3 regions of the Pedobacter sp. genome follow, and region 2 is predicted to be linked to each of the others. Evidence: riboswitches for the same ligand, from Rfam matches in the RefSeq annotation. Region 2 holds a riboswitch; each other region holds the start of a gene.
The links. A riboswitch is a leader RNA that binds a small molecule or an ion and turns the genes downstream of it on or off. The one in region 2 is predicted to bind S-adenosylmethionine.
Positions count from the first base shown of each region.

Region 1 (7,415 bases), 1.8 Mb from region 2:
CATCGTATGTAATACGGGTGGGCCAATAGCTGCAGAATCTGATTTTCCTGTTGAGGTGGTTGTAGGCCCCGAGTTTATAACGGGATCTACCCGGATGAAATCTGGTACAGCGCAAAAGCTGGTTTTAAACATGCTGAGCACCACAGTAATGGTTCAATTGGGCCGTGTGGTAGGTAATAAAATGGTTGATATGCAGTTAACCAATCATAAGTTAGTAGATCGGGGTACACTTATGGTTGCCGATGAACTAAATATTGGCTACGATGAGGCTGCCGATTTGCTTAGCCGTTATGGAAGCGTGCGTAAAGCAGTAGAAGCAGGCCATCAGGCGCCACATTAATTTTAAAGATAAGGACTTTTGGCTTCGGATACCGCTGTAATTTGGGCCAGGAAAAAAAATGAACTGATGCACGAGATTGAGCCTTACTACCAATGGAGAGATGAATACATTTCAGCAGAAGACGAACGTTCTCCATTTTACAATACCGAATATTCGGAGTTATATTTTGATAAACAGATTTATAACTTCTTATTACACCCGCAGTGGGATGAGTTTGGCTCAAATACACTTTACATGAAGGTATTATTTGCTGATTATGATCGTGCTTATGCCATTATAGAATTTATTGGCGAGTGGAATGATGCCATCAATAATGATATTATGATGTTGAAGCGGGATATTCTGGAGCTGATGATGGATGAGGGAATAAATAAATTTATCCTGATTGGTGAAAATGTGCTGAACTTTCATGCTTCTGATGACAGTTACTATGAAGAATGGTTTCAGGAAGTAGAAGAGGGATGGATTGTTGGCGTTAACTTTCAGGAGCATGTGATTCGCGAATTTCGTGATAATAATATCGATTATTACATTAACTTCGGTGGTGAATTGGATAATCTGCCCTGGAGAACACTAAAACCACTACAGTTCTTTAAGAAAGTTGAAGAACAGCTGACAAAAAGATTAAATTAAAAACTTATTTTTATATTCATAAATACACAAAATAACAATGGAACAACAAAATTATCAATATCAGGACAACAGTGTTTTTGTTCAGGAAGGCAGCGTTTCTAAGAAATTCTTTGCACACGTTTTTACCTGGATGTTTGTTGCCTTAAGTCTTTCTACTGTAGCGGCCTATTTATTTGGCACTAGTGAAAGTTTAATGCAATACTTACTTACCGTTAATCCATCAACAGGAAAAGTAGGAATGTCTATTTTTGGATATATCGCTATGTTTGCACCGCTAGGCTTAGTGTTATTGATGGGCTTTGGTTTAAGCAGATTATCATTGCCAGCACTGATCGGCGTTTTCGTGCTCTATGCCGTATTAACAGGTATTAGTCTAAGCTTTATCTTATTAACTTATACCTCAGGTTCGGTAGTAAGCTGCTTTGGTGGCGCTGCCTTAATCTTCGGAATTATGGCCTTTATGGGTTACACAACCAACATTGATTTGAGTAAATTCGGTCCGATTTTAATGGTGGGCGTTATAGCATTGGTAATTGCAAGCGTAATCAATATGTTTATCCAAAGTGAACAATTTAGTTTGTTTATGGCATTTATTGGTATTGCAATCTTTACTGCATTAACAGCTTATGATGTACAAAAAATTAAAAGAATTGGCGAAGGAATTGAAGCGAGTGGTGAGCAGGTATTACAGGTAGATTCTAAAAAGATGGCTATCGTTGCTGCACTATCACTATATCTTGATTTCTTAAATATCTTCCTTTTCTTACTTCGTATTTTCGGAAGTAGAAAATAGAAATAACGGTTTACAATTTTCTGTTCAAACCGAACAATATTCTTTAAGGCTGTGCAATTTTGCATGGCCTTTGTAATTTTATTTGGCAGCAGGGCGATAATTTTTGGAAATGATGTTGCTTTGTTGCATTTTTGTATGCTTATTAAGAAAGACGGAGGGATTAGACCCAACGAAGTCTTAGCAACCTGTGCCAACAAGGTGCTAAATTCTATCCCGATTTATTCGGGGAAAGATAAGTTTAGGAAGTACGATCATGTGCCAACTTTTTAAATAAGCTTTTTTAAGTATCGGGTATACAGTATCAAGTATCAAGACGAGGTTCTTATAATAGGATCTTTTTTGATCAGTTTTCAGTCTGTGAGTCAGTCTTGATACTTGATACCTAGTACTTACTACTAGACAACAACAAATGGGTATAAGAGAAGAATTAGAGAAACGTATTTTGGTGATTGATGGTGCTATGGGTACCATGATTCAGCGCTATACTTTAACGGAAGAAGATTTTAGAGGCGAGCGCTTTAAAGATCACCCCTGTGATGTTAAAGGCAATAACGATTTGCTTAATATTACACGTCCGGATATTATTAAGCAGATTCATTTAGAATATCTGCAGTCGGGTGCTGATATTATCGAAACCAACACTTTCAGTACACAGCGTATTTCTATGGCTGATTACCAGATGGAAGAGCTGAGCTATGAGCTAAGTTTTGAGGGTGCACGTATTGCGAAAGCGGCTACAACCGAATTTATGGCGCAAAATCCAGATCGGGCTTGCTTTGTTGCAGGAGCTGTTGGACCCACTAACCGCACGCTTTCCTTATCGCCAGATGTGAATGATCCTGGTTTCAGGGCCATCAGTTACGAGGAACTTTTTGATGCTTACTATGAACAAGTTCGAGGTTTGGTGGATGGTGGTTCGGATATTCTCCTGATTGAAACCATTTTTGATACCTTAAATGCTAAAGTGGCCATTGCCGCTATTAAAAAATATGAAGAGATAGTGGGTAAAAAACTGGAGATTATGATCTCTGGAACGATTACCGACGCTTCCGGCCGTACATTGTCGGGGCAAACAGCCGAGGCTTTTTTAAACTCTGTGGTGCATGCAAAACCTTTAAGTATTGGTTTTAACTGTGCTTTAGGCGCTAAAGAAATGCGTCCGCACATAGAAGAATTGGCCGCAAAAGCAGGGTGTTATGTTTCTGCCTACCCAAATGCAGGCTTACCAAACGAGTTTGGTGCTTATGACGAGCAACCTCACGAAACCGCGCATTTGGTTGATGATTTTATAGCTTCCGGATTTGTTAATATTGTAGGTGGTTGTTGTGGTACTACACCTGATCACATTGGTTGTATTGCAGCCAATGCACGCAAAGCAAGCCCTAGAAAGATTCCTACACCTGTTCCAAATATGCGTTTGAGCGGTCTGGAGCCTGTAACTATTACTCCGGAAAGTATTTTTGTAAACGTTGGTGAAAGAACAAACATCACCGGTTCTCCGAAATTCTCTAAATTAATTTTAAGTGGAGATTATGAAGCTGCACTTGCCGTTGCCCGCCAACAGGTAGAAGGTGGTGCACAGGTAATTGATGTGAACATGGACGAAGGAATGTTGGATTCGGAAGCTGCCATGACTAAATTCCTCAACCTGATTGCTTCAGAACCTGATATCGCTAAATTGCCGATCATGGTCGATTCATCGAAATGGAGCGTAATTGAGGCTGGTTTGAAGTGTTTACAGGGGAAAGGTATTGTAAACTCTATTTCCTTAAAAGAAGGAGAAGAAAAGTTTATAGAGAGTGCTAAGAAGATTATGGTTTATGGTGCTGCGGTAGTGGTTATGGCATTTGATGAGCAGGGGCAGGCCGATAACTACGAGCGCAGAATAGAAATTTGTAAAAGAAGTTACGATATCCTGGTGAATGAGGTTGGTTTTCCGCCGCAGGATATCATTTTCGACCCAAATATATTAACGGTAGCAACCGGATTAGACGAACATAATAACTATGCTGTCGATTTTATCAATGCTACCCGTTGGATTAAACAAAACCTGCCACATGCGAAAGTTAGTGGTGGTGTTTCTAATATCTCGTTCTCATTTAGAGGAAACAATGTAGTGCGCGAAGCCATGCACTCGGCTTTTCTTTATCATGCCATCCAGGCAGGATTGGATATGGGAATTGTAAATGCGGGGATGTTGGAAGTTTATCAGGAAATTCCACCAGAATTATTGGAAAGGGTGGAAGATGTATTGTTAAACCGCCGTGATGATGCTACTGAACGCCTGGTAGAGTTTGCAGAAACCGTAAAATCCAAAGGGAAAGAAATTGTGAAGGATGAGGAATGGAGAAAAGGAACAGTAGAGGAAAGGTTATCCCATTCGCTGGTAAAAGGCTTAATTGAACATTTAGATAGTGATGTAGAAGAAGCCCGACAGAAATACGCCCGTCCTATCCAGGTAATTGAAGGTCCGTTGATGGATGGGATGAACATTGTTGGGGATTTATTTGGAGCAGGTAAAATGTTCTTGCCGCAGGTGGTAAAATCTGCCCGAGTAATGAAAAAGGCCGTGGCTTACCTGCTTCCTTTTATTGAGCAGGAAAAGTTAGACAATCCGGATCAGGATCAAAACTCTTCTGCGGGAAGAATTTTACTGGCAACAGTGAAAGGCGATGTTCACGATATTGGAAAAAATATTGTTGGGGTAGTTTTAGCCTGCAACAATTTTGAAGTGATAGACATGGGCGTAATGGTTCCGGCTCAGGAAATCATTAAAAAAGCAAAGGAAATTAAGGCTGATATCATCGGTTTAAGTGGATTAATTACCCCATCTTTAGATGAAATGGTTCATTTTGCCAAAGAAATGGAGCGTGAAGGGTTTACCATTCCTTTAATAGTGGGTGGTGCAACAACCTCCAGAATCCATGCCGCGGTAAAAATTGCACCTAGTTATTCAGGCCCTGCAATTCATGTGCTGGATGCTTCGCGAAGTGTTACCGTTTGTAGTACTTTAATGAATGGCGAAACCCGTGATACCTATATTAATCAGATTAAAGAAGAATATGATAAAGCCCGGGAGGCGCATTTGAATAAGCGTTCTGATAAACGTTTTAAAACGATTGAAGAGGCCCGGGAAAATAAATTTAAGATAGATTTTCAGCCAAACCTGCCAACGCCTGCTTTTACAGGCACCAAGGTGTTTGATGATTATCCCCTGGAAGAATTGGTTCCTTACATTGATTGGACACCTTTTTTCCATACCTGGGAACTTCGCGGAAGCTACCCCAAAATATTCGACGATAAAAATGTAGGCTCAGAAGCGAAGAAACTTTTTGATGACGCACAGACTTTATTGAAGCGTGTACTGGACGAAAAATTATTTACAGCTAAGGGTGTTATTGGATTTTGGCCGGCGAATTCGGTGGGGGATGACATAGAGTTGAGCGTTGATAGTCCTGAGTTGGGAGATGCCAAACCCCAATTTTCAAACCTTAAACCCGTGACTATTCACACCCTGAGGCAGCAGGCAGAGAAAGTAGATGGTCAACCTTATTATGCACTATCAGATTTTATCGCGCCAAAAGAAAGCGGCATTCAGGATTACTTTGGTGGTTTTGCAGTAACTACAGGTATAGGCGTGGATGAGCTGGTTGCGGAGTTTGAAGCCAATCATGACGATTATAACAGCATTATGGCTAAGGCACTGGCTGATCGTTTAGCAGAAGCTTTTGCAGAGCGGATGCATGAGCGTGTACGTAAAGAATACTGGGGTTACGCAAAAGATGAGAACCTTAGCAATCAGGAATTGATCAAGGAAGAATATGCAGGTATTCGTCCGGCACCAGGATATCCTGCTTGTCCGGAGCATACAGAAAAGGGTACTTTATTTGCCCTGCTTGATGCGGAAAACAGAATTGGCTTGCGCTTAACCGAAAGCTATGCCATGTATCCTACAGCAGCAGTAAGTGGCTTTTACTTTGCTCATCCCGATTCAAGATATTTCGGTTTGGGAAAAATCACTAAAGACCAGATTGAAGATTATGCCATCCGTAAAAATATGCCGATTGAAGAGGTGGAACGATGGTTGAGCCCGAATTTAGCCTATTAGGGTTGTGGGTTATGAGTTGTGGGTTGCGGGGGAAGACCCATCGCCTGATTGATGAAATGGAATGTTAGGGTTGTGGGTTACGGGTTGTGAGTTGCGGGGGAAAACCCATCGCCTGATTTACGAAAGGGGATATTAGGGTTGTGGGTTATGAGTTGTGAGTTGCGGGGAAAACCCATCGCCTGATGAAAAGGAATATTAAACCTAAAATATATAAACCAAACTAAAGGTTAATGGAGAAAGAAAAGAAGTTGTATACAGAATTAGATGTTTGGAAGGAAGCCAGAGCTTTAACTAATGCTATATACGTTGCAACCAAACTATTTCCAAAGGATGAAGTATTTGGCCTGGCCAGTCAGATGCGAAGATCAGCAGTATCTATCCCTTCAAATATAGCAGAGGGGTGTGGTAGAAATTATCCAAAAGAGAGCATTCAGTTTTTTTTTTATTGCAAGAGGTTCTATTTATGAATTAGAAACTCAATTATATATATCATTTGACCAAAAATATATTGATGATTTGGTATTACAATCAACTTTGTTAAAATTAGAAACGACTAGAAAATTATTAAATGGGTTCATAAAATATTATCAGCAACTAGTAAAGTAAGCCCAAACCCGTAACCTTGAACCCATAACACGTAACCCAAATATGAAAATTACAGACCATATTAAAAACGCAAAGGGCAAAACCCTATTCTCATTTGAACTGTTGCCGCCAATTAAAGGACAGAGTATTCAATGGGTATATGATGCTATTGATCCATTATTGGAGTTTGAACCACCTTTTATAGATGTGACTTCATTGAGAGAAGATTATATTTATAAAGAACAGGATAATGGATTGTTACAGAAGGTTTCTTATCGTAAACGTCCGGGTACAATAGCGATTTGTGCGGCTATTATTCACAAGTATAAAATCGATGCTGTACCGCATTTAATTTGTGGTGGTTTTACCAAAGAGGAAACAGAAAATGCGTTAATTGACTTGCAGTTTTTGGGTATCGACAATGTTTTAGCTTTACGTGGCGATGCACGTCAGGCCGATGCCGCGTTTATACCGACCAAAGGTGGACACGCTTATGCTACAGACCTCATTCAGCACATTAAAAACCATAATGAGGGAAAATTCCTTCATGAGGATGTAGAAACTTTTAAAAGTGATTTCTGTATTGGTGTGGCCGGGTATCCGGAGAAACATTTTGAAGCACCTAACCTCAACGCCGACTTTAAGTATTTGAAAAAGAAAGTGGATATGGGCGCTGAATTTATCGTTACGCAAATGTTTTTTGACAATCAAAAGTATTTCGATTTCGTGAAAAAATGCCGAGAAAACGATATTAACGTGCCGATTATTCCGGGGTTAAAACCAATTAGTACTGCTAAACAGCTCATTGCACTACCAAAAATTTTCCATATCGATATTCCTGAAGATTTAAGTGATGCGGTAGAAAACTGCAAAACAGCAGCAGATATCAGAGAAACAGGTACTGAATTTATGATTAAGCAATGTAAAGAATTAATGGATTTTGGCGTTCCGGTATT
Region 1 covers NZ_OZ257244.1:2,491,495-2,498,909, reverse strand. The annotation lists gene murQ (N-acetylmuramic acid 6-phosphate etherase) at 1-340, shown strand, start outside; gene ACQY77_RS09895 (hypothetical protein) at 407-973, shown strand; gene ACQY77_RS09890 (Bax inhibitor-1/YccA family protein) at 1,011-1,766, shown strand; SAM riboswitch class I at 1,903-2,005, shown strand; gene metH (methionine synthase) at 2,176-5,874, shown strand; gene ACQY77_RS09880 (four helix bundle protein) at 6,105-6,341, shown strand; gene ACQY77_RS09875 (four helix bundle protein) at 6,277-6,480, shown strand; gene metF (methylenetetrahydrofolate reductase [NAD(P)H]) at 6,523-7,415, shown strand, end outside.
Region 1: linked by a shared signal. The riboswitch ahead of metH (methionine synthase) and the one ahead of ACQY77_RS02655 (O-acetylhomoserine aminocarboxypropyltransferase/cysteine synthase family protein) in region 2 are both predicted to bind S-adenosylmethionine.

Region 2 (7,415 bases):
TTGATGATCTTTTTGTTACTGCTTTCTCTCAAAAAAGTACCAATGATATTGGTTAATGCATTGGTTTCAATTAAGAAGCCATCATGCCCATAATCAGAGCTGATTACCGAAAATTCGGCACCCTGAATATGATCTGCAAGGTACTTTTGTTCTGATACAGGGAAGAGAAAATCGTTTTCTATGCCTATTACAAGTGTATTCGCCTTTACTAATTTTAAAGCATCTGCAATGCTTTTTCTGTTTCGACCAACATTGTGGCTATCCATGGCTTTGGTCAAATAGTAATAGCTGTAAGCATTAAAGCGATTGATGAGTTTTTCTCCCTGATAATTTTGATAAGAAGAGGCCCTGAAATTATCGGTTTTTTCGTTTACGCTTTCAACCTGTGTATTGCCGTACGCACTATAAGTTCTATAACTCAGCAAAGCGATACTCCGTGCAGTTTTTAAACCTTTACTGCCACCATTGGGCTGGTTTGCAAAAAAGGTACGATCGGTGGTGATGGCTAAACGCTGACTTTCGTTAAAAGCAATTCCCCAGGGAGAATGTACTGCATTAGTGGCGATAAGTATTAAATTTTCAATTCTATTCGGTTCAATAATACTCCATTCAACAGATTGTTGTCCTCCTAATGAACCACCTATTAAGACTTTAATTTGTTCAATGCCCAAATGTGCAGCCAGCAGTTGATGTGCCGAAACAAAATCACGGATGCTGAACTGAGGAAAAGCTAAATAGTAAGGTAAACCAGTAACAGGATTCGTGCTAAGCGGGTTAGTAGTACCATAATGAGAACCTAAAACATTTGCACACACAATAAAGTGCTCATTCGGATTGAAAAGGACGTTTTGTCCGAATAAACCTTCCCACCATTCAAAAACATCCGCATTGGCTGTTAAGGCATGACAAACCCAAATGACATTGTCTTTTTGCGCGTTTAATTTTCCATAAGTTTGATACGCAATCTGTAAATTCCGTAATTTCTTACCGTTTTCTAGCTTAAATTGTTTAGGGTGATTATATATTGAAGATGTACTCATGTTAAAATTTGTTGTGTTGTTGTAAAAGAACTTTGCCTTTATGCGTTTAAACCATTTGAAGCAACACTAGCATTAATACTGGCAAATGCTTGTTCAAAATCAGCTTTAATATCATCTATATGTTCAATACCAACAGATACCCTTAATGCATTAGGTTTAACACCTGCAGCCAATTGTTCTTGCTCATTTAATTGCTGATGGGTAGTAGCAGATGGCTGGATAATTAATGTTTTAGCATCTCCAACATTTGCCAGGTGCGAAACCAATTTTAAATTATCGATTACCTGACTTGCATTTTCTTTGCTGCCATTCAATTCGAACGATAAAACTGCACCAAAGCCATTACTCAAGTATTTCTTTGCGAGGTTGTTATATGGGCTGCTGGCCAATCCGGGATAATCTACTTGTTTTACAGCAGGATGGTTTTCTAACCAGGTAGCAAGTGCTAAAGCATTATCTACATGACGTTGTACCCGGAGAGATAATGTTTCCAAACCTTGTAATAATAAGAATGAATTGAAAGGAGATAGGGCAGGGCCAAGATCTCTTAATCCTTCTACGCGTGCACGAATGATGAATTGGATGTTTCCGAATGGTCCACCGATGCCGAAAACATCATTGAATACAAGTCCGTGATAGCCCGCAGATGGTTCGGTAAACTGAGGGAATTTGCCATTTCCCCAATTGTAGTTGCCACCATCAACAATAACGCCGCCAATACTTGTTCCATGACCACCAATCCACTTGGTTGCTGATTCTACAACAATGTTAGCGCCATGTGCCAGTGGTTTAAACAAATATCCTGCTGCACCAAAGGTGTTATCTACAATAAATGGAATATCATATTTCTTGGCAATTGCAGCAATTTTTTCAAAATCAGGAACACTGAATGAAGGATTACCAATCGTTTCCAGGTAAATGGCTTTGGTTTTATCAGTGATTTTACGTTCAAAATCTTCCGGATCATCGCCATTGGCAAAATCTACCTGAATGCCTAAACGTTTAAATGTTACTTTGAATTGGTTGTAAGTACCTCCATATACATGAGAAGAGGAAACAATTTGATCTCCGGCTTCTAATATGTTATGTAAAGCAATAAATTGTGCTGCCTGGCCCGATGCAACGGCCAATGCTGCAACCCCTCCTGCTAATGCCGCAATCCGTTTTTCAAAAACATCTGTTGTTGGATTCATGATGCGCGTATAGATATTGCCAAATTCCTTAAGGGCAAATAAATTGGCGCCATGCTCAGCGCTTTGAAAACCATAAGAAGTGGTTTGGTATATAGGAACTGCTCTTGATCCTGTTGTTGGATCTATTTCCTGACCAGCGTGCAATTGTAAGGTTTCAAATTTATATGAAGTAGACATAATTTCTAATGATTAAATTTTAATTGTTTTGATTTTGGCATGCATTGATTGCAATATGATCTTGCAAATCATGATAGGGTGTACCCTCCGTTCAGAGGGCCTTCCAGTTTGAATATTAACAAAAAAGGAAGATTTTTAGATTACTGTATGCAACAGCACATACCAGTAATCGACTGCATATCATAACAAATAAAAGAAATTGAAGAATTTTCTACTTTTTTAAAGTTTAGACTGGGCTCGCTTAGCGATTGAAGATTTATTACTTTCATCAGTTTAAATTTATATCTCCAAATAACACCATGTTACTCGGTCAGGAATTGGCACCTTCTCTTTCTGAGGGTTGCCAGTGGGTCTTAGAGCCAGTCTCTCGCCACTTCTTTATAAATCAACCTGTCTAGATTGACTTTTATTTAGCTTCTCTGCCAAATAATATTCCAAATGTCTGAATTATATTTTTATTTGCCAAATTAAATTTTGAAAAATAATTAACCAGCTGAAAATCAAATTTGTAACTTTATGGTGTTAAAACGAACTGCTCAATATAAGTATTAATTGATCCCAAAATTTTATGTTTGTTCCTATCTAATCATTCTACACCATGAAAACGAAATCTATAATTATCGCACTATCACTATCGATTACTGCATTTTCTGCTCAAGCTCAGTTTGGAGGGCTAAAAGATAAGCTCTTAAAAGTTGGGACAGCACAAGGTGCTAAAGCTTTGGGGGTTGATCGGTTTTTGAAACAACCTGCGGCTATTACCACGAATTTTGAAGATGTTAACCGCGAAGGGGAAATGATGCCTGATTTTAAATCTAAGGAGAAATTTCAACCGCTTTACCTGCTCCCTAAGGCACCTGAAGGCGGTTATGTACTTTGTGAAGGTTACTATGAAATTACAAATAAGAGCTATTGCTTAAAGGCCGGTACATTTGCACCTTCTAAAGGTGATGGCTATATGTTTGCACCGGTACTTGGGCCAAAAGAAGATATCGTTGTAGCTGTTTTGAAAAGTGCCGAGAAGCATCCCGACGTGGAGCAACATGATATTCAGGTTTTACTCTGGACCATTATTGCCAGAACTAAATTTGCTGATTATGCAGGGCAGGTAAAGCTAACAGCCATTAAACTGTTAAGCACTAAACAACTTACTCAACTGGAAGGAGGTGCCTTGGGAATATTGCCTTTTGACGTGATGCAAAAAGCAAAAGATCAACTCCCTGATGGAGTAAAAGCTGTTTTTGAAGCAGAAAATAATATACGCCAATTGGTAGCTTCTGGTAATTATACCTATGCCGACATGGAGAAATATGCAATTATTGCCGGTATGGCTCCTCCACGGGCCGATGTTCCGAGCGGCATCTGGACCAAGCACCCTGATGGTTATTATGTGCGTTATTTCCCTTCCGGATACTCGATCACCAAAGTGCAGGTTTATGTTCCTAAAGAATTGGTAGCAGGAGGTAAAACCATTATTTATGACGCCGCAGGAGATATTGCCTGCCCGGCTAATACCGGTTCGCAACGCTTAGCGCAAACCAATGAACCTTTAAATCCGGATTACACCATTAAATTAGTTACCGTTTGTAACCCTAAATAATTCAAACCCATGGCTTGTGGCTCACAAACCATCATCAGTTATCATGTCATTAATGGTCTGTGGCACACGGACCATTAATGACTATGTCTCCCGTTCGAATGCGATTGTGATATTGTTCCATGTGTTACGGAATAAGAATATTTAGATTATTCTTAATTATTATAGTTCGTATGTAACGAACCAGGGTTTATTCAATCAATTTAACCCATGGTTCCTGATATTAATCCATGGTCTGTAACACAGGGGCCATTATGAAAATGCAAGTGCTTGCGCTAAATCAGCAATAATATCATCCACATGCTCCAACCCAACGGAAATACGGAGTAAATTTTTAGGCGTTTTACTATCTGGTCCTTCAACAGAGTAACGGTGCTCGATTAAGCTTTCTACACCACCAAGACTGGTTGCCTGCGCGAAAAGTTTTACCTTGTTTACGACTTTTCTAGCTGTTTCTACATCACCTTTTACCAGAAATGACATCATTCCACCAAAATCTTTCATCTGTTTTTTCGCAATTTCATGTTGCGGGTGATTGGCTAAACCCGGATAAAATACAGCTTCTACATTTGGGTGTTGATTAAGATATTCGGCAACCTGCTTTCCATTTTCGCAATGGCCTTTCATGCGGTAGGCAAGCGTTTTTATACTTCTGCTGAGTAAATAACAATCGAATGGGGAAGGTACAGCACCACCGGTTTGCTGTACATTTTTTATCCGCTCCCAAAGTTCATCTTTTTTAGCCGTTACTAAAATTCCGCCTAAAATATCGCTGTGACCGCCCAGATACTTGGTACTGCTGTGCATTACGATATCGGCGCCTAAAAGGATCGGGTTTTGTAAAATCGGTGAAGCAAATGTACTGTCGCAAGCCATGGTAATTTGCTTGCTCCTGGCAATAACTGCAATTGCTTCAATATCGGTAACCTTTAATAACGGATTAGAGGGTGTTTCAGTCCAGATAAGTTTAGTATTCGGTTTGATAGTAGATTTAACCAGTTCTAAATCAGTTTGGTCGATAAAGTCAAACTCCAGTGTGTCTGCAAAAATAGTGAGTAATTGTTTTTTAAAACCCCAGTACATATCATCAGGAGCAATAATATGGCTACCTGCTTTGAGTGCCTGGAATAAAGACATTCCGGAAGTATTTCCCGAAGAAAATGCAGCAGCATCTTCACCGTATTCCAGTTTGGCAACAGTGTTTTCTAAAGCAGACCGGTTTGGATTGCTAACCCTACTGTACATATGTCCTCCAGGGTATCCACCTTCCTCATCGCGAAAAAATGTTGTCGATAAGTTGATTGGAGGGGTAACGTCACCAGTAGCGCTCTTTACAAGATTAGAAGCGTGAATAGCAAGGGTTTCGGGTTTCATGATGATTTATATTTAAAAGGAAATTTTGAGCGCGCAATTTAACAATTTGAAGCAAAAATCCTTTGTAAAAATGTTTTGGCAAGATTTATGTAATCAATTTGCCGAATTATAAAATAAACTAAAATGAAAAGATTTTTTATAGCTATCGCGATAGCATGTACTACATTGGTGATGTTGCAAAGTTGCTCATCAACCAAAAATGCAACTTCTGGTATTAACGGAGGTAGAGGTACGGTTGTAGGTACCTGGGTGCTTAACAGTGTTACTTTAGAGGGATTACCTGATCAGGCTGTACAGGGTTTGTTTGGTGAAAAATCATATAGGTGTTTTCAGGGCAGTACCTGGAAATTAACGAATAGTGGCAATGGATCTTATACCTTACCATCATCGAGCGCTTGTGGTTCAGTAATGCAAACTATTTTCTGGTCGGCAACACCATCAGAAGAAACTTTCCAGTTTAAAAAGATATTTGAAGGTGACAAAGCTAAAAATGTAACTGAAGGTTATCGTTTAGTTTTAACTCAACTTTCAAAAGGAAGCATGGTAATGAAATCGCCAATTGAGTTTGGTGGCAAAACAGCAAACATTGTTTTGACATTTTCGCCAGCATCTAACTAGTATAAATACCTATGAAAAACAAAAAGAGAGACTATTTTAGTCTCTCTTTTTTTATGCTGTTATTTTTTTGCAGGGTTATTTCCAAATTTACGCGGATAGTAAGAAAGGGTAACCATAAAGTATTGTTGCAATACATTTCTAATACTAGTGGTAAGGCTGTTAGTACTTGTAAAATTTGAAATACTCCGGTTTTGCCGCAATAAATCCAAGGCAGAGAATTTAATCTCCGCATTATTTCCCTTCGTAAAACGATAGGTGGCATTGGCATTCCAGATGATGAAGTTGATATCGTCACCTACAGATGGGTTATTGTTATTGAAATTCACATTGCTACTGAGCGATATTTTCTTGTTGAAATTGTAATTGCCACTAAATGTGGTGGTGGTGCTCACATTTTTATAGGCCGTGCCAAGCGTAGTCTGCTTAGAAGAGCTAACATTAAGCGCCTCAGAAGCCTCAATACCCAATTTATCTTTATAAGTATAACTTGTTGAAATGGTATTGGTGGTGTTAGTGTTGTTTGAGAAATTAAACAATGTGTTGGTAAAGGTTGGACGCTTATTAAAATTAAAAGAGGTGTTAAAAGTAAGTTGTAATTCGCTGTTTTTCAGTTTTACCGACTTTCTTAGATAACCTCCAAAGTTCACATACTTGCTTCCGTTTGAATTGGTAAGATAAACACTTCTTCTGCTTTGCTGATCGATAAAAGTACTGTCAATGATTGCATTATCTATTATTCCTGCCGAACCATTGAAATTAAAGTTTAAGGTGTTTTTATTTTTCGTATCATAGTGACTGAAACTCAAATTAACTGAACGATTTAGCTCTTCTTTGAGGTTAACATTACCCCTTTGTAAATTGTAAAGGTTTGTACTATCTGTTAAAGGTGCCAATTGCGCTATGGTTGGTATGACAATAGCCGTTCGGTATTCAACAGTTAAGTTTTGCTGATAGCTACCCGTTTGAGAATTGAAAGCATTAATTGCAATTCGTGGCACAAAGTTTCGGTAACTTCTCTTAATATTTTGAAATGATCGATCTGATTGATTGTTCTGATTGATAAACTGTTGCGCTACGGCAACATCAATCCTCAAATCTTTGTAATAACGGTTACTTAAATGTTTTTGAAAAGATTTACTCAACGTAAATTCTGGAGTGAAATCTGTTTGGTCTGTTTGCAAGTTATTAGAAAGGTATTCATTCTTTTGGTATTGTCCAGTCTTATAATCTTCGATAAAATTACGATCTCTATTATCGCTTATGTTGATTTTCCCGTTGATTTTTGCATCAAAGCCATTGAGATCTTTATTGCCAAAAAAGATGGATTTCAGATTTGTGAATGATAAAGTCATATCTTGAGTGATTTTCTTGCTATCTGTTTGATATCGTCTGTTAAAATCACGGTTGTTTGCACCA
Region 2 covers NZ_OZ257244.1:703,379-710,793, reverse strand. The annotation lists gene ACQY77_RS02660 (homoserine O-acetyltransferase family protein) at 1-1,040, opposite strand, end outside; gene ACQY77_RS02655 (O-acetylhomoserine aminocarboxypropyltransferase/cysteine synthase family protein) at 1,079-2,410, opposite strand; SAM riboswitch class I at 2,687-2,797, opposite strand; gene ACQY77_RS02650 (hypothetical protein) at 3,009-4,010, shown strand; gene ACQY77_RS02645 (trans-sulfuration enzyme family protein) at 4,260-5,381, opposite strand; gene ACQY77_RS02640 (hypothetical protein) at 5,505-5,999, shown strand; gene ACQY77_RS02635 (carboxypeptidase regulatory-like domain-containing protein) at 6,059-7,415, opposite strand, start outside.

Region 3 (7,415 bases), 400 kb from region 2:
TGGGTACACAAATTATGCTTTCCAGCGGAGATAGTGGCTTGATTGGGCATGACGGTTTCGCTATTTTAGGTTCGTACGGAAGTCCGGAGTATGGAGCACCATGGGGCTGGAGAACGGAATTGAAAATTGTTAATGCTGATGAAATTATTTTTACAGCTTATAATATTTCGCCGGAAGGAGAAGATGCGAAGGCTACTGAAACGGTTTACAGTAGAAAGTAGGAGGTCCGAGGTCGGGTGTCCGAAAATAAAAAGCAGAAAAGATAAATTGTTTAATTACTTAATTGCCTTAGATGCCTCAGGTGGTTAAATAAAAAGCCGATGGGCTTCCGGTCTTGATACCTGATACTAAATACTTGATACTAAAAAAAGTCCGAGGTCGGAGGTCCGGAGTCCGAGGCCTATAGTGCATACCAAGTCGCCAAACAAGCTTAGTTGCCTTGGGTGAGTAATTGAAAGCCGAAACTAAAGCGAATAACATGAACTCCCAGTCTTGATACTTTATACTCAATACTTGCTACTAAAAAAAGTTCAAGGTCGGAGGTCCGGAGTCCGAGGCCTATAGTGCATACCAAGTCGCCAAACAAGCTTAGTTGCCTTGGGTGAGTAATTGAAAGCCGAAACTAAAGCGAATAATATGAACTCCCAGTCTTGATACTTTATACTCAATACTTGATACTAAAGAACAAAGATAAAGCGCAGTAACCTGCCTGGTTCCCTGTCTTGATACTTGCTACTAACTACTTTCTACTAACAGCTACTAAAACAAACTCGGTGTGCTCTGATTAGCCATTACCGGAATATGTAAATCTGTGCCGATGGCTTCATTTAGTTTTTTGGTGAAATAGGCAGAAAATAGCGGAGAAGATAGCTCTACATTTTGGTGAACAAAAAAGTATAGTTTTTCCAATCCTTCTTTTTTCCAGGCAACAATTCTTTCAATCCAATCGTCTAAGCGTTTTTTATCGATATCGTCTACGTTAGCGCCAACGAAGCGTACAAATGCAACAGGAGAGGTTAAACGCATGTGTAACATATCTCTTCGCCCTGCTGTATCTACAATAATATTGGCTACGCCATGTTTTTCAAAAAGATCTGAAAACTGGCTTGCTACGGCAGGATTGGAAAACCATTCTTCGTTACGTACTTCTACCGCTAAAGGGATCACCTTTGGAAATTCTTCAACCACTTTTTGTAAACGTTCAAAATCTTTAGGTTTAAAATTGTCGTGCAATTGAAGGAAGGCCATTCCTAACTTATCCTCAAAATTACTGATGGCATCGCAATATAGTTCCACCGGCTCTTTCACATTGATCAATCTTTTGAAATGGCTGATACTATTGGTTAGCTTAGGGAAAAATTTAAAGTCAGCCGGGGTTTTCTCTGTCCATGTAATTACTTGCTCTGAAGTTGGCATGCCGTAAAAAGTAGCATTAAGCTCAATAGAATTGAATTGGGTAGAATAGTAAGTCAACTCATCTTTGGTCCCCTTTGGATAAAAGCCCTTTAAATCAGTTTTGTTCCACTTGGCACAACCTACATAAGCTTCGAAAGCTTGTTTGGCTTTGTTGGCTTTTAAAATCGCTGTGGTTTCAGGTGCATCCTTTGGTAAGGTGAAATCAATTGTTGAAGGATCTTGTACTTGGCCAAATTTCATATCTAAAGTTTTTAACGGATTGAATGATGATCAAAGATAAAAGGCTTTCCGGCAAATTCTTCGAAAACCGGAAAAAATTAAATAATTCGCTTAATATAGGCAGCAGGAAATAACAGAGAAATGTCAGGATTTATTTATTTTAAAATAATTACTATTAAAAAGGTAGATATTATATACATTTGCCGAACCAAAATCGGTAGTTCTTTAGATTACTTATCCAGAAAGACGGAGGGAAAGGCCCTGTGAAGTCTTAGCAACCCCAGCAATGGTAGGTGCTAATTCCTGCTTCTGCAAAGAAGAGAGATAAAAAGTTTGCTATTCGCAGCTTATCAACTAAGGATTTTCGATTAACATGAAGTAACTAGTGAGCCAGATTTTGTAATTATTAATTTTATTATGAAAAATTTATCTACCCCTAGTACACTAAATGCCTCTTTATCAGTACATGCTGTTAAAACACCACTTTCTTCAACGCTAGTCATGTGTTGCTGCTTTAACTAGCAGACCCCCGATTTCATTTTCACATTTAAGGAGTACCTGTTTTAACAACGGGCAGGAATTCTATTGCATTAAAAATCATTAACTAACGAGCAATGTTTAAAAACAAACTATTAATTTTCAGTCTTTTTTGGCTGTTTACCATTTTTAACCTTTCTGCACAAGGGCAGGGTAAATTAAATGGAACTGTTGTGGGTAAAACTGACGGATTGCCCATTCCGGGTGTAAGTATTCGTATTCAAGGGAAATCGGCAGGCGCCATTACTGATGGTAACGGCCAGTTTAATATCGATGCGACCACAGGTGATGTGCTTACTTTTAGCTATATCGGTTATTTAACACAGACTTTAAAAGTAAGCGGAAGCAATAAAATACAGGTTAGCCTGGAAGAATCTAAAAATAACCTTCAGGAAGTTGTGGTAACGGCCTTAGGAATCAATAAGGAAAAAAAATCGCTGGGTTATGCCATTCAGGAAGTGAAAGGATCGGACCTTGCCGAAGCCAAAGAAAGTAATCTGGTTAATGCCTTAGCAGGTAAAGTTGCGGGTGTAAACATCACCAATAGTCAGGGGAATATGGGTTCTTCCCGAATAGTGATCAGGGGCGAAACTTCGATATCAGGCAATAACCAACCCTTATTTGTTGTGGATGGTGTTCCGGTAGATAACTCACAGTTAGGTGCAGGTGGCTCAAGAGATTTTGCCAATGCAATATCAGATATCAATTCTGAAGATATTGAGTCAATCAGTGTTTTAAAAGGACCAAATGCTGCGGCCTTGTATGGTTCGAGGGCAGCAAACGGAGTTATCCTCATCAAAACCAAATCAGGTAAAAGAGGAAAATCGCGCAGCATTTCATTAAACTCGAGTACTACTTTCGAAGATTTGCTGGTACTTCCTTCTTATCAGGATGTTTATGGACAGGGTTCTAACGGACAGTTTAGCTATGTTGATGGAAAAGGCGGAGGTGTTAACGATGGGGTAGATGAGAGCTGGGGACCTAAAATGGATGGTCGTTTAATACCTCAATTCAATTCTAATGGTGTGGCTGTACCTTTTGTACCGCATCCGGACAACGTAAGAAGCTTTTTCGAAACTGGTCATACTTTGAATAATGGTGTTTCATTTAGTGGAGGTGGCGAGGCCTACAATTATCGTTTTTCTTATAACAACAGTGCACAAAAAGGTGTGGTACCCAATTCTGAATTGAATAAAAACAGTTTAGGTTTTAACAGTAGTTTCGACCTTTTACCAAAATTAAAACTGGATTTAACGGCAAATTATGTGCGTACTTCTTCTGATAATCTTCCCGGATCGGCAGGAAGAAGAGCCACCAGTACCATGCTGCAGTTCTTATGGTTCGGCAGGCAGGTAGATGTAGCAGCATTAAAGGATTACAAAGATGCCAATGGAAACACATTTAACTGGAACAACAGCTATTACAGCAATCCTTATTTTATTGCGTACGAAAATACGGTTTCTCAACGTCGTGATCGCCTTTTGGGTACTGTAGGTTTAACTTATCAGATTACAAGTGATTTGAAAGCTAATTTCCACACCGGTAATGATTATTACAACGACCGTCGTAAATTAAGAGTAGCCTATGGCACCAACGGAACACCATTTGGCTCTTACCAGGAAACCGGCTATACCGTAAATGAAAACAATACTGAAGCCAGTTTAAGCTTCAACAAGCGTCTCAACGCTGATTTTAATCTCGATGTTTTAGCCGGGGGTAACCTTCGCAGTAAATTTTACGAAGAGAATAACCAGATTGCCCCACGCCTGGCAGTAGCAGGAATTTACACCCTGGCCAATTCGAGGGATCCTTTAACTTCTACCAATTTCTACAGCAAGTTGAAAGTATACAGTTTATTTTCTTCGGCACAGTTAGGTTTTAAAGATTATGCGTATCTGAATTTAACGGCCCGTAACGACTGGTCTTCTACTTTACCTGTTCAGAACAATTCATACTTCTATCCTTCAGCTAATGCCAGTGTTATTTTGAGTGAAGCTTTTGGCTGGAAAAGCGACTTTTTATCTTATGCCAAAATTCGTGGCGGTTGGTCGAGGGTAGGTAAGGATACAGATCCATATCAGTTGAACAATACCTATCCATTTAACCCGATTTTTGATAGCTATCCTTTAGTTACCCTAACGGATAAGTACCTTAACCCTAACCTTAAACCTGAATATACCAATTCGAGCGAGATTGGTTTTGAGTTGGCTTTTCTTAAAAATCGTGTTCGTTTAGATGTAAGTGCATATAACACAAATAGCTTTAACCAGATTTACAGTGCAGATATCAGTACTGCTACCGGTTTTGCACAGCAGGTAATTAATGCCGGAAGGATCAATAACCGTGGTTTAGAGGTTCAGTTAGGACTTACGCCTGTTAAACAAACTGATGGTTTACAATGGGATGTAAACGTAAACTATTCTACAAACAGAGGTAAAGTTATGGAATTGGATGAAGCTGGATCACTGAACAGTGTGGTTTTGGGTACCAGTGGCGTTCAGGTTTTGGCTACTATAGGCCAACGCTATGGCACTTTGTTTGGAACAGCTTATCTGCGTGATGCGAATGGCCACGTGATTGTGAATGCCAGCGGATACCCTCAGGTAAATCCAAACAAGCAGGTATTAGGCGCTTATACACCAAAATGGCTGGGAAGTATCAATAACGATTTCAGCTATAAGGGATTTACTTTAGGTTTCCTGGTAGATGCTAAAGTAGGCGGACAAATTTACTCGGGAACACATGCTACCGGTTTTACCACTGGCGTTTTAGATGAAACTTTGCCGGGTAGGGATGAAGAGCATGGAGGGTTAGCTTATTATTATCCTGGTAACAATAAAGCCTTGTTGCCTGTTCAGCTTCCTTCGCACGGTAGCACAGCGCCAGGTTCTGCCACAGTTTACCACGATGGGGTTATCTTCGATGGTGTACGTGCAGATGGTACCAGAAATACGAGTATTCTTTCGGCCCAACAATATTATAAATCTATTGCAAACGTAAATGAAGCGCATGTTTTTAGTGCTACAGCGATTCGTTTAAGAGAGGTAAGTTTAGGCTACAATTTGCCAAAAAACTGGATTTCTAAAATTGGATTAGCCAATGCAAGGTTTACCTTAATTGGCCGTAACCTTTGGATCATCCATAAAAATGTGCCAAACATCGATCCGGAAACCGCTTTTGCAACAGATAATGCGCAGGGTTTAGAATCTCTGCAATTGCCCACTACCAGAAGCTATGGTTTTAACCTTAATCTAACTTTTTAATCCTGAAATCATGACTAATAAAAAATATATCATTGCTTTAACACTTTCGGTATTCAGTTTGGCAGCCTGCAAAAAGGACTTGCAGGACACCAACAAAAATCCAAATGAAGCAGAAACCGCACAGCCCGATTATTTACTGGCTAATGCCATTAAAAGTGCTGCCGATAATTATTACAGTACCTCTAATACTATGGATGCCAGTTTGTTGTTTGTTCAGCACTGGTCTAAAATCCAGTATACAGACGCAGATCGATATATCTTTACCAACAGTAGTTTTGAGAGTGGCTGGAAAAGTTATTACACGCAAAGTTTGGCCGACTTAAACGCACTGATTGCCACCGCTGAAAAATCGGGTAATCCAAATTATAAAGCAGTAGCCTTAACTTTGCGTAGCTGGGTGTTTTCTTTATTAACAGATGCTTATGGAAATATTCCTTATTCAGATGCGCTGGATATTAATAAACTGAATCCCAAATATGATGATCAACGTACAGTTTATCTTGGGCTTATTGCCGATTTGAAAACTGCCTTATCTACCTATACTACTACCGGAAATGCCATTGCTGGTGATCCTGTTTTCACAGGAAATATTAACAGGTGGAGAAAATTTGCTAACGCTTTACGTTTCCGTTTAGCCTTGCGCATTGCCGATCGGGAACCTGTGCTGGCTAAACAAGTAATTACCGAAGTATTGGCAGATCCGGCAGGTCTTTTAACAGAAGAGGCTGAAACCGCAAAGCTAACTTACTTCACTTCTCCTAATCAAAATCCGATTGCCAAGATCTTTGAAACCCGGGATGATTACCGCATTTCTAAAACTACTGTTGATAAACTAAAATCGCTTAGCGACCCACGTTTGCCTGTATATGCCAATAAAACGGCAACTGCCACACCAGAAGTTTATGTGGGGATTCCCAATGGTTTAACTACCGGTGATGCAGCGAACTTAGGTTTTGCCAAAACTTCCAAGCCAGGCGATTTCTTTACCAAAGCTACAGCACCAGCCATCATTTTGAGTTACTCAGAAAGTTTATTCGATCGTGCTGAGGCTGCGGCAAGAGGTTTTACCACTGAAAATGCTGCAAGTTTATATCAACAAGGGATTACTGTTTCACTACAATATTATGGCGTAGATGCAACAGCTATTCAAACCTATCTGGCTCAGCCAGCAGTAGCTTACAATGCTGCCAATTTCAAGAAATCTATTGGAGAGCAAAAATGGATCGCTCTGTTTGGCCAGGGATTAGAGGCTTATGCCGAGTGGAGAAGATTAGATTACCCACAGTTACAGCCTGCAGTTGCAGGGGTATTGGATGGAAAAATTCCTTTACGCTTTATTTACCCTGGTAGCGAGCAAGCTTTGAATAAAAGTAGCTACAGCGATGCCGTTGCGAAACAAGGTGCAGATGTGTTAACCACAAGGTTGTGGTTTGATGTTAACTAATCGTCCAATCATTTGAAACACAAAAAAACCGGATCAATTTTGATCCGGTTTTTTTATAAGAAGATTATTTTTTAATAACCCAGTATTTTCAATACCTGTTTACTGTTTTGCTCTTCCCCGAAAACCTCGAAATTGAAGCTTTCATCACGATTTCTGCGAATCAATACGTGTTTCGGGCTAGGTAATAAACAGTGGTGAATACCGCCATATCCACTTAACACTTCCTGATATGCGCCGGTGTGGAAGAAACCTAAATACTGTACCTTACGGGTTTTAGGCATGAACACACTGTTCATGTGGGCTTCCTGGTTGTAATAATCCTGTCCATCGCAGGTAATACCACCTAAGTTAACCCTTTCGTATTCCGCATCCCAGTTATTGATGGGTAAAAGGATATATTTTTGGTTTAATGCCCAAACATCAGGTAAGTTGGTAATGAAAGAACCATCCAACATTAACCATCTTTCTCTGTCGTTTTGTTGTTTACGCCCCAGTACTTTATATAAAATTCCTGAAGCTTCTGCTACAGTATATTT
Region 3 covers NZ_OZ257244.1:1,102,637-1,110,051, reverse strand. The annotation lists gene ACQY77_RS04290 (DUF1579 domain-containing protein) at 1-221, shown strand, start outside; gene ACQY77_RS04285 (DUF72 domain-containing protein) at 760-1,656, opposite strand; SAM riboswitch class I at 1,867-1,966, shown strand; gene ACQY77_RS04280 (SusC/RagA family TonB-linked outer membrane protein) at 2,250-5,435, shown strand; gene ACQY77_RS04275 (SusD/RagB family nutrient-binding outer membrane lipoprotein) at 5,446-6,879, shown strand; gene ACQY77_RS04270 (arginine decarboxylase) at 6,951-7,415, opposite strand, start outside.
Region 3: linked by a shared signal. The riboswitch ahead of ACQY77_RS04280 (SusC/RagA family TonB-linked outer membrane protein) and the one ahead of ACQY77_RS02655 (O-acetylhomoserine aminocarboxypropyltransferase/cysteine synthase family protein) in region 2 are both predicted to bind S-adenosylmethionine.